Regions from separate parts of the Specibacter sp. NPDC078709 genome, predicted to be linked through region 4. Evidence: riboswitches for the same ligand, from Rfam matches in the RefSeq annotation. Region 4 holds a riboswitch; each other region holds the start of a gene.
What was found. A riboswitch is a leader RNA that binds a small molecule or an ion and turns the genes downstream of it on or off. The one in region 4 is predicted to bind thiamine pyrophosphate.

Region 1 (2,193 bases), on a different contig from region 4:
CCGTCACGGTGGCTCGATTTGTGGCGCATAAGAGAGATGACGGATGAACACGTTCATAGATGTCCTGACGGCAATCTGCCTGCTGGTGGGCGCCTTGATGAGCCTTGCAGCAGCTATCGGCCTGCTACGTTTTCCTGACCTCATGAGTCGCATGCACGCAGCCACCAAGCCTCAGGTGTTGGGGTTACTGCTGATGCTGGCAGCTGTCGGGCTGCAAATGCGCGCCTGGGCTTTGCTGCCGATTCTGATGATCGCCTGGCTGTTCCAACTGCTCACGGTGCCGGTGTCCGCGCACATGGTGGGTAGGGCTGGATACCGCACCAAACATCGCCGACCGGAATTGCTTAGTGTCGATGAACTGGACCAGGTTGTGGCCTCCGTCGTGGAGGATGACAGCAACCGCTAAGGGCGTCTGGGGCGTCCCTTGAGGGCGTCTCTTCGCGGTAAGCCGCGTGGCTGCCGGGGAACGCACAAGGCGCCAGCCGCCGTCGTACGTGATCATCAAACGTGTGATCAAACGCGACGGCGAATGACGCCTTGGTGACGATGGAGTGCGCCCCTAAACCTCTTCGGGATGCTTGTTGAAACGCGCAATGGCCTTCTGTGTGGTGCGCCCGGCGAGGGTCTGAATGATGGCGGCAACCACTGAAGAAACCAATGCAAAGGTCAGTGCTGAGCGAAGGCTATTCTCCAAGTCCGCACCATCCTTGGGTGGCTTGTTACCGGTGCTCTTCTCCCAAGCCGTGTCCACGAGCTTGCTGGCCACAAATCCGGCTCCCAAGCTGATGCCGGTTCCGAGCAATTTGAAGACGATGTTCATGAATGACTCCTGCGTAGTTGAGTGAGGTTGACTGGGCTTGCGCGGCAAAAACTCTAGTGTCAGCCTAGCCCTTTTACCGAGACAACAGCAGCCGCCCACTCCGCAATGTATAGGTGATGTCTTGTTGTTATCGCCGTTGTTATCGCACGCATTGGCCCCCGGCAGGGCGCGGGGGTACACTGAATCCGCAATTCAAACACGACAGGGGAGCGTCATCCCATCCTGGGATCCGGCGCTGAGAGTGCGGTTTACCGCAGACCCTCGAACCTGCTCCGGCTAGTACCGGCGAAGGGAGTCGAGTTCTCTTCGGCTGCGCGGAAATACCGCTGTAGCCGCCCCTCCTGAAAAGGAGGAATCATGAGCAAGTCATTCGCGGGCGGAAACGCCACGCAACCAAGTAAGCAAAACAAGCAAGATTCACCGGCGCGCAAGAGTACCTGGCGGGTGGTGGACATCGTTGTGGTCTCCGTTCTCGGCGTTGCCTTGGGAGTCATCTTCTGGCTGTGGTCGGCTGGATACGGTCTGACCAGCGCCATCACCGTTGCGTTCCCGCCTCTTGGCGCGCTGTACGGTGGCGGCTGGTTGATCGCCGGCGTCTTGGGTGGGCTCGTTATCCGCAAACCCGGTGCCGCACTGTATTGCGAACTCATCGCCGCCATGGTCGAAGGACTGCTGGGTACGCACTTTGGCTTTACGGTGCTGCTGTCCGGTCTGGTTCAGGGCCTTGGTGCCGAACTGGGCTTCGCGCTTTTCCGCTACCGCAAATTCAACCTCCCTGTGGCCCTGATTTCCGGCGTTTTGGCAGGTCTGGCCTTGGGAATCAACGACAGCATTGTCTGGAACATCGAGTGGGCCATGGAGTGGAAGCTGGTCTACGTAGCCCTGGCCATGGTCTCCGGTGCAGTCATCGCCGGGCTGGTGTCCTGGTTGGCCGTGCGTGGTCTGGCCAGAACCGGCGCCCTGGCAAATCTGCCCTCCCGTGGAGCCGCTACCGAACGCGCGGTGTAGGCAGTGACTATTCAGCGCAACCGGGGCAGCGCCCCGGCGAGAGTCAGTGCCAAGGGTTGGGGCTGGCAGCATTCGGGCCGTAGTGGCCGGGCCGTTGCAGACTTGGATCTGGAGATCGAACCGGGGGAGCGCGTCTTGTTGCTGGGTCCTTCCGGGGCAGGTAAGTCCACGTTCCTGCATGCCTTGGCCGGTGTGCTGGGTGATGATGAGGACGCCAACGAATCGGGCCAGCTGCTCATCGATGGCCGTCCCGTGGCAGAATCCCGTGGCCGTTCTGGGCTCATGCAACAGGATCCGGATGCACAGGTGGTGCTCTCGCGTATAGGTGATGACGTCGCGTTTGGGGCCGAAAACCTCTGTGTTCC
Region 2 (2,193 bases), on a different contig from region 4:
TCGTCATTGACTTCATCGACATGGTTTTGGAATCCAACCGCGATCTAGTGCTACGCCGTCTGGTTGAGTGCCTGGGCCGCGACCGGACCAAGCACCAAGTTGCCGAGGTCACCTCGCTGGGTCTGGTGCAGATGACGCGCAAGCGCATGGGTACCGGCTTGCTGGAAGTCTTCGGCGAGCAGTGTGGCACCTGTGCCGGTCGTGGCATGGTCACGCACGAGATCCCCGTGGAGCACCGCCGCACGCATTCCCCGGCCCTCGAAGCAGCTCAGATCCACGCGCCCAAGCAGGAACAGCGCGAACCCGAGCGCACGGCTAACCGGTCAACTCGCAGTGAACGTAAGCGTAACCGCAACCGTGGACATCAGGACGGGCAAGAGCAAGAAGAAGTAACCACCCCGGTGGTTGAAGAGTTGAGCGACGCAGCTAAGGCACAAAAGGCTCACGAAGCCCGCACCGCTCTGGCGAACATTGCAGCGGCAGCTGCCGCTACGCACCACGAGCACGCTCCTGAGCAGCACGCTGAAGGTAGAACAGCAGGAACAGCAGCAGGGGAGTCTGCCCAGCAGCACGACTCTGCCGACTCTGCCACTCTCACCCTTGGTGGGGAAGCCATTGAACTGCCGCGTGGACACCGCAGCGAAAGCAGTGGCTTTGCGCAGCCCAACAATGCTGATCAGGCAGCAGCCTTGGCTGGTCTGACTCAGGCGTTGGATCAGCTCGCTGCCCCCAGCCAGGAATCAGCCCATGACGGTGCCGATTCAGGTGGAAACCGATCGCGCGCACGTCGTGGCCGGCGCAACCGTAGCGCCCGTAGCGCTCAGGGTGGAGCTGACATGACGGTAGAGACCGTCGATGCGGTCCCTGCAGCTCAGGGTTCCACACCGCATAGCAGCGCTAAAGCGGAGATCCCTGCTCCCGCAGCCGCCGTCAAAAAGAACGCCGAGCCCATCATTTTGGGTGTAGGAGTTCCGGCTTCCGAGCTGTAGTAGTCCCGGCTCGGTTGAACTGGCCCGCAGCGGTGACACAAAAAGCACCTTTTTGTGTCACCGCTGCGGGCCAGTTTTCGTTGTGAGCCGAGGTGCAGGCTAGGGTAGGGGGCGACACGGGGTGCCAGGCTACAAGGGCCGGCTGAGACAATACCCGTTGAACCTGCCCGGTTAGCACCGGCGAAGGGATGTCCTGATGAACACCACTGCACTTTTTCCAGATGCTTCGCCAGCTGCGTTTTCAGCTGGCCGCGAGTCGGCAGCACAGCAGCAGCTGCAGCTAGAACATCCGCGAGTTCTGAGTATTGCCGGCTCCGATCCTTCGGGCGGAGCCGGTATTCAGGCCGATATCAAAACCATTTCCGCTCATGGCGGCTATGCCATGGCAGCCATCACCGCACTCACCGCCCAAAACACGGTAGGAGTGCACAGCATCCACACGCCGCCAGCAGCATTCCTGACTGCTCAACTGGCCGCAGTTTCAGCAGATATCACCATAGACGCTGTGAAAATCGGCATGCTGGGTACCGCAGAGGTGGTGACAGCAGTGGGGGAGTGGCTGAAACAAACCCAGCCTCCCGTCGTCGTACTTGATCCGGTGATGGTGGCTACCAGCGGAGATGCGCTCATGGACAGGGAGGCACTGACCGCCATGTTGTCCTTGCTGGGGCTGGTGCACTTGGTGACCCCGAACATTCCTGAGCTGGGAGCCCTGTTGGGCCGGCCAGCGGCGACGAGCTGGGATGGGGCCATTGCCCAGGGGCGGGAGCTGGCTGCCGCGCACCAGCTTCGGGTGCTGGTCAAGGGTGGGCATCTGCCCGGTGCAGACTGCCCGGACGCACTGGTCAGTGCCGATGGCACCGTCCACGAGTTCCGTGCTCCACGGATTGATACGCCCAACACGCACGGGACAGGATGCTCGCTCTCAGCGGCTGTGGCGACACTACAAGCGCAGACCGGTGATTGGAGCATCAGTATTGACCATGCCAAGGACTGGCTTGGCCACGCACTGGAAACCTCCCGTGAGCTGAGGGTGGGACGCGGTCCAGGGCCCATCAACCACCTGCACGAACTATGGGCCAACGCCACGCCACGGCAGAACAGCTTCAGTAGGGAACTGTGGCAGGACTGTGCTGAGCAACGAGCCGCCATCGCCTCACTAGATTTCATCAAAGAACTTGCCGCAGGAACGCTGTCGCGCCAC
Region 3 (2,193 bases), on a different contig from region 4:
ATCCCAGAGCTGCTTGAGAACCCGGACAAACTCGTCGGCGCGCTCATACCGCTCGGCATGGGGCGGAAGTGCGGCCATTGAGTGATTCTGGGCCTCAGCATCAAACATGGACGTGACGATATTGGCCCCCGCCCGGCCGCCACTGATGTGATCCAGCGAGGCCAGCATCCGCGCAGCGTGGAACGGCGTGTAAAAACTGGCGGACACGGTGGTGACCAGCCCGATGTGGTGGGTGGCCCGGGCCATGGCGCTCAACGCCGTAATCGGTTCAAGAAGCCCCGGAACGCCTGCTGAATACCGGCGGTTCACGCTGTGCCCGTCGGCAAAGAACACGGCGTCAAGGAAGCCGCTTTCGGCCAGCTGGGCCAGCTCCTCGAAGTAGGCAATGCTGCCGACCCTATCGGCACTGGATGCTGGATGCCGCCAGCCCATGGTGTGGTGTCCGGTGCCAAACAAGAAGGCGTTGATGTGTAATTCTCGTGTCTTTTCCATGGTGTCCGTCCCCAATTTCACTCTCTCCTAATTCATCACTAGTCCGCCGTCGACCACCAGATTTTGTCCCGTGATAGCCCGTGCCCACGGCGAAGCAAAGAACAGGGCCGCGTCAGCAAATTCGGCAGGGGTGGTGACCTTGCGCAGCGGTGTCCCGCCGGCGATCAAGTCAAAGACCTGCTCGGGGGTAGCCGAGGAAGCGTCTGTGCTGCGCAGCAGACCTCCGGAGACCATGTTGACGCGGATGTTTGCCGGTCCCAGATCGGCCGCGAACGTCCTGGTCAACGCCAGCAAAGCCGCCTTGGCCGCGGTGTAGTCGTGGTAGGGGACCACCGGATTCTGAAAAAGGTTGGTGCCGATGTTCACAATGGCACCGAAGCCGGCTTCCTTGAGCCCAGGCAGCACGGCTTGGATGGTGTTCAGCGCCCCGCCCACCACTCCAGCGAACTGGGCCTGGAAATCTGCAAAGCCAATCTCATTGGCCTTGGGCCTGGCGTCTCCGTTGAAGGAAAAGTCCGGGAGGGCGTTGTTGATCAGGGTGGTGATGGGTGCGCCGAAATGCTCGGCGGCGGCGCTGACCATGGCTGCCACGTCATCGCTCTTGGTGACATCGGCACGCAGCGCAATGGCTTGATCGGGGCCGATTTCGGTGGCCAGTTGCTGGGCCCCGGCTTCACTGTTGCGGTAGTTCAACACCACCCGGGCGCCTTCACGGGAAAAGGAGCGGGCAATCTCCACGCCGAGCCCGCGACCGGCGCCGGTGATGAGAACAATCTGGTCTTTGATGAGCATGTGTGCACCTTTCAGAAGCGCGAAAGGATGCACAAAATTACGAGATATACACCAAAAAACGGCGTTCTCGTCCTTGATTCCGGACCGGCATCCCTTCGCTCGGATTATCGAGATCAGGTTCGACGGGTCTAGCTCTCAGCCGCGATGCGGCACCCCGTGCAGTGTCCAAGAGCAAAGCTACCACGTCCCGCTCGAAGCCCAGCCGCGGATTGGTTCTGAGTGGTTCGGATTGGCCCAGCGTGGTTCAGCTAGCTGCCAGCCCGCTCAGCATGAGATCCAGTCCGAAGGTGAATATTTTGCCAGCATCCCGTTCCGTATCAGCCAGCAATCCTGCGCCCGTCAATCCGGTCCGGGTCTGTTCATCGGTCACCGAACCCAAAACGTAGGAAAGCAGCGCCTCGGCGGCCCACTCGGCTTGATCCGCGGCGAGCTTTTCGCCTTCCAGCAGTGCGCCAAACTGTTGTAGCGGGGCCGTGGAACGTGGATCCAGGGCGTGTGCCAGTGCCACCACCTCGGCGCTGTCCCGCACCGTCAGCAGCGTTTCCCGAACACGCACCGCCAGCTCGCGAAGGCTATCCGGTGACTGAGCTGCTACGGGTGCCAGGATCAGTCCGGCGAGCACGGTGAGCAGTTCCTGCTTGTTTTTCACATGCCAATACAGTGCGCCCGGCTGCACCCCTAGATCACGGGCCAAGCGGCGCATGGACAAGTCAGCTAGGCCATACTCACGCAGGATTTCCATGGCTGTCTCCACGATTGCCTCACGCGTCAACGCCATCTTGGCCCCACCCTTTCCAGAATCCCATGCCACCGCAGCACCCCTCCATCTTCCCCCATCAGCAGGGCCCGTGATTGACAATGTCCACAGCTCACCCCACTATTGAACGGTGTTCAATTACTTTACAGACC
Region 4 (2,193 bases):
ACGTGCTCGAGGCGGTGGCCAGGACACGGCCCTCGCTGTCGCGAATATCGGCCTCGGCAAATGCTGCCCGGCTACCTGGCTTGGTGATCCAGCCATGAACGGTGACCCGCCCGGTGTCCCTAGTGATGCCGCGAAGCATGGAAACCTTCAATTCCAGTGTGGTGTAGCCAACCCCGGCTGGCAGTGTCGACTGGACGGCGCAGCCACACGCCGAATCAAGCAGCGTGGCAGCAAATCCGCCATGAATCGAGCCAATGGGGTTGTAGTGCGAGGCATCCGGAGTGGCCGCCAGCAACACATCACCAACGCTGGCGGTGAGAAATTCGATGCCGAAATGACTGGCGATCGGTGGTGCCGGGAAGCGTCCGTCAATGATCGCCTGGAGCTGCTCGACACCCGGGAGACCAAAAACATCGGCCAGGTAGGGAGCAGGGTCCTCGTAGTTCAGGGTCTTGCTCTGGTGCGGAAACTCGGATCGCTGTGTCATTGCTGGCCGCCTGAAATAGAGAAATGCTTTGCTCTGGAGCATAGTGTGCCAGCCGCTGCCGCTACGAATGTTACCGACGAGTAGCCGTCACGTAGATTACCCTAGCGCAGGCAAACGGGAGAGCAGCTCCTGGGCGGCCGACGTCGGATCCTGAGCCTCGGTAATGGCCCGCACCACCACAATCCGGGACGCGCCGGCAGCCACCACCTGATCGACGTTGGACAGATCCACCCCACCTATCGCGAACCACGGCTTGGAGGTCCCCAGCGAGGCGGCATGCTCCAGCAGGGAAAGGCCCACGGCGGCCCGGCCCGGCTTGGTGGGGGTGGCCCAGAGCGGCCCCACGCAGAAGTAGTCGGCGTTGGGATCGGTTGCAGCGGCAGAAACCTGAGCGAGGTCATGGCTGGAGAGACCCATTGAGACCGCCGGGCCCACCAGCGAACGCGCCGCCGGCAACGGCAAATCCTTCTGGCCAATGTGGAACACGGGCGCGCCGCTCAAGGAAGCAATATCGGCGCGGTCATTCACGGCCCAAACCTTGCCAAATTCCTGCGCAACCGACTTCAAAACTTCCAGTAATTCCAGCTCCTGCGCCGCCTCGATGGACTTGTCGCGAAGCTGGATGATGTCCACTCCACCGGCATAGGAAGCCCGCAAAAAATCGGCAAAATCACCCTGTTCGATGCGCGCGTCCGTGCACAAATAGAGCCGGGCACTTTGTAACGAAGGGGTAGGAAAAGTGGTGGTGGCAGCGGGGATGGCAGAAGTTTGGCTCATATCTCATAGACTAATGCAGTACCGCGGGAGCCAGTGAAGCTGGCTGAGAGGGCGCCGACTGCGCCGACCGAATGACGCCCCCTGCAAGGGCGCAAGAACCTGATCCGGATCATGCCGGCGTAGGGAAGGAAGAACTGTGAGCGCTGTTGCGCCCGAAATTTTGACCACCGAGGTGGCCGTCATTGGCGGCGGCATCATTGGCCTCGGCATCGCATGGGAAGCCCAACGAGCCGGCCATACTGTCACTGTCATTGACCCCGCTCCTGCCACAGGGGCCACCTTTGCTGCGGCCGGAATGCTGGCCCCGGTGAGCGAGTTGCACTACCAAGAAGACGCCTTGCTGCAGCTGACACTGGCATCGGCGGCGCGCTGGCCGGAGTTCGTAGGCTCCCTCCCTGACGGGTTGCCCACCGGATTCAACACCTCCCCGACCTTGGTGCTGGGAGGCGATCCTGCAGATCGCCAAGCACTGTCCGATTTACGCGATGTCCAACTGCTCCATGGCTTGGACGTGTCGCAGCTAAGTATTCGCGAAGCGCGGGCACTGGAGCCGATGATTGGCCCGCAGATTTCTTGTGCCTACAAGGTGGAGGCAGATCATCAAGTTGATCCGCGAGCCATGGCGGCGGCACTGCGGGCGGCGCTGGTGGCGTCTGCCCGTGTGCGCGGCACCTCGGCGGCGAGCTTCATTGAACAATCCGCCACCTCGCTGTTGCACGAGGATCCCAACGACACTCACTCACGGGTGACCGGCGTGCTGCTGGCCGATGGTCGTGAGGTCCACGCACGGGAAGTGATTGTGGCGAATGCGCTGGGAACGCCGGCATTGGCTGGCCTGCCGGACGGGCTGAACTTACCCATCCGTCCTGTGTACGGCGACATCCTTCGACTCCGCGTTCCGGAACAGCTTCGCCCGCTCACCACGGCCA

Region 1: linked by a shared signal. The riboswitch ahead of AB0P14_RS14485 (ECF transporter S component) and the one ahead of thiO (glycine oxidase ThiO) in region 4 are both predicted to bind thiamine pyrophosphate.
Region 2: linked by a shared signal. The riboswitch ahead of AB0P14_RS07825 (bifunctional hydroxymethylpyrimidine kinase/phosphomethylpyrimidine kinase) and the one ahead of thiO (glycine oxidase ThiO) in region 4 are both predicted to bind thiamine pyrophosphate.
Region 3: linked by a shared signal. The riboswitch ahead of AB0P14_RS03440 (3-oxoacyl-ACP reductase) and the one ahead of thiO (glycine oxidase ThiO) in region 4 are both predicted to bind thiamine pyrophosphate.

What each region holds. Positions count from the first base shown of each region.
Region 1 is NZ_JBFBLU010000008.1:34,776-36,968, reverse strand. It holds gene AB0P14_RS14500 (monovalent cation/H+ antiporter complex subunit F) at 1-47, shown strand, start outside; gene mnhG (monovalent cation/H(+) antiporter subunit G) at 44-406, shown strand; gene AB0P14_RS14490 (DUF4235 domain-containing protein) at 560-820, opposite strand; TPP riboswitch at 1,014-1,131, shown strand; gene AB0P14_RS14485 (ECF transporter S component) at 1,178-1,828, shown strand; gene AB0P14_RS14480 (ABC transporter ATP-binding protein) at 1,832-2,193, shown strand, end outside.
Region 2 is NZ_JBFBLU010000003.1:270,597-272,789, reverse strand. It holds gene AB0P14_RS07830 (Rne/Rng family ribonuclease) at 1-989, shown strand, start outside; TPP riboswitch at 1,097-1,195, shown strand; gene AB0P14_RS07825 (bifunctional hydroxymethylpyrimidine kinase/phosphomethylpyrimidine kinase) at 1,186-2,193, shown strand, end outside.
Region 3 is NZ_JBFBLU010000001.1:787,084-789,276, reverse strand. It holds gene AB0P14_RS03445 (LLM class flavin-dependent oxidoreductase) at 1-492, opposite strand, end outside; gene AB0P14_RS03440 (3-oxoacyl-ACP reductase) at 520-1,284, opposite strand; TPP riboswitch at 1,358-1,451, opposite strand; gene AB0P14_RS03435 (TetR family transcriptional regulator) at 1,529-2,095, opposite strand; gene bioB (biotin synthase BioB) at 2,172-2,193, shown strand, end outside.
Region 4 is NZ_JBFBLU010000012.1:12,722-14,914, forward strand. It holds gene AB0P14_RS16675 (PaaI family thioesterase) at 1-487, opposite strand, end outside; gene thiE (thiamine phosphate synthase) at 584-1,264, opposite strand; TPP riboswitch at 1,278-1,408, shown strand; gene thiO (glycine oxidase ThiO) at 1,401-2,193, shown strand, end outside.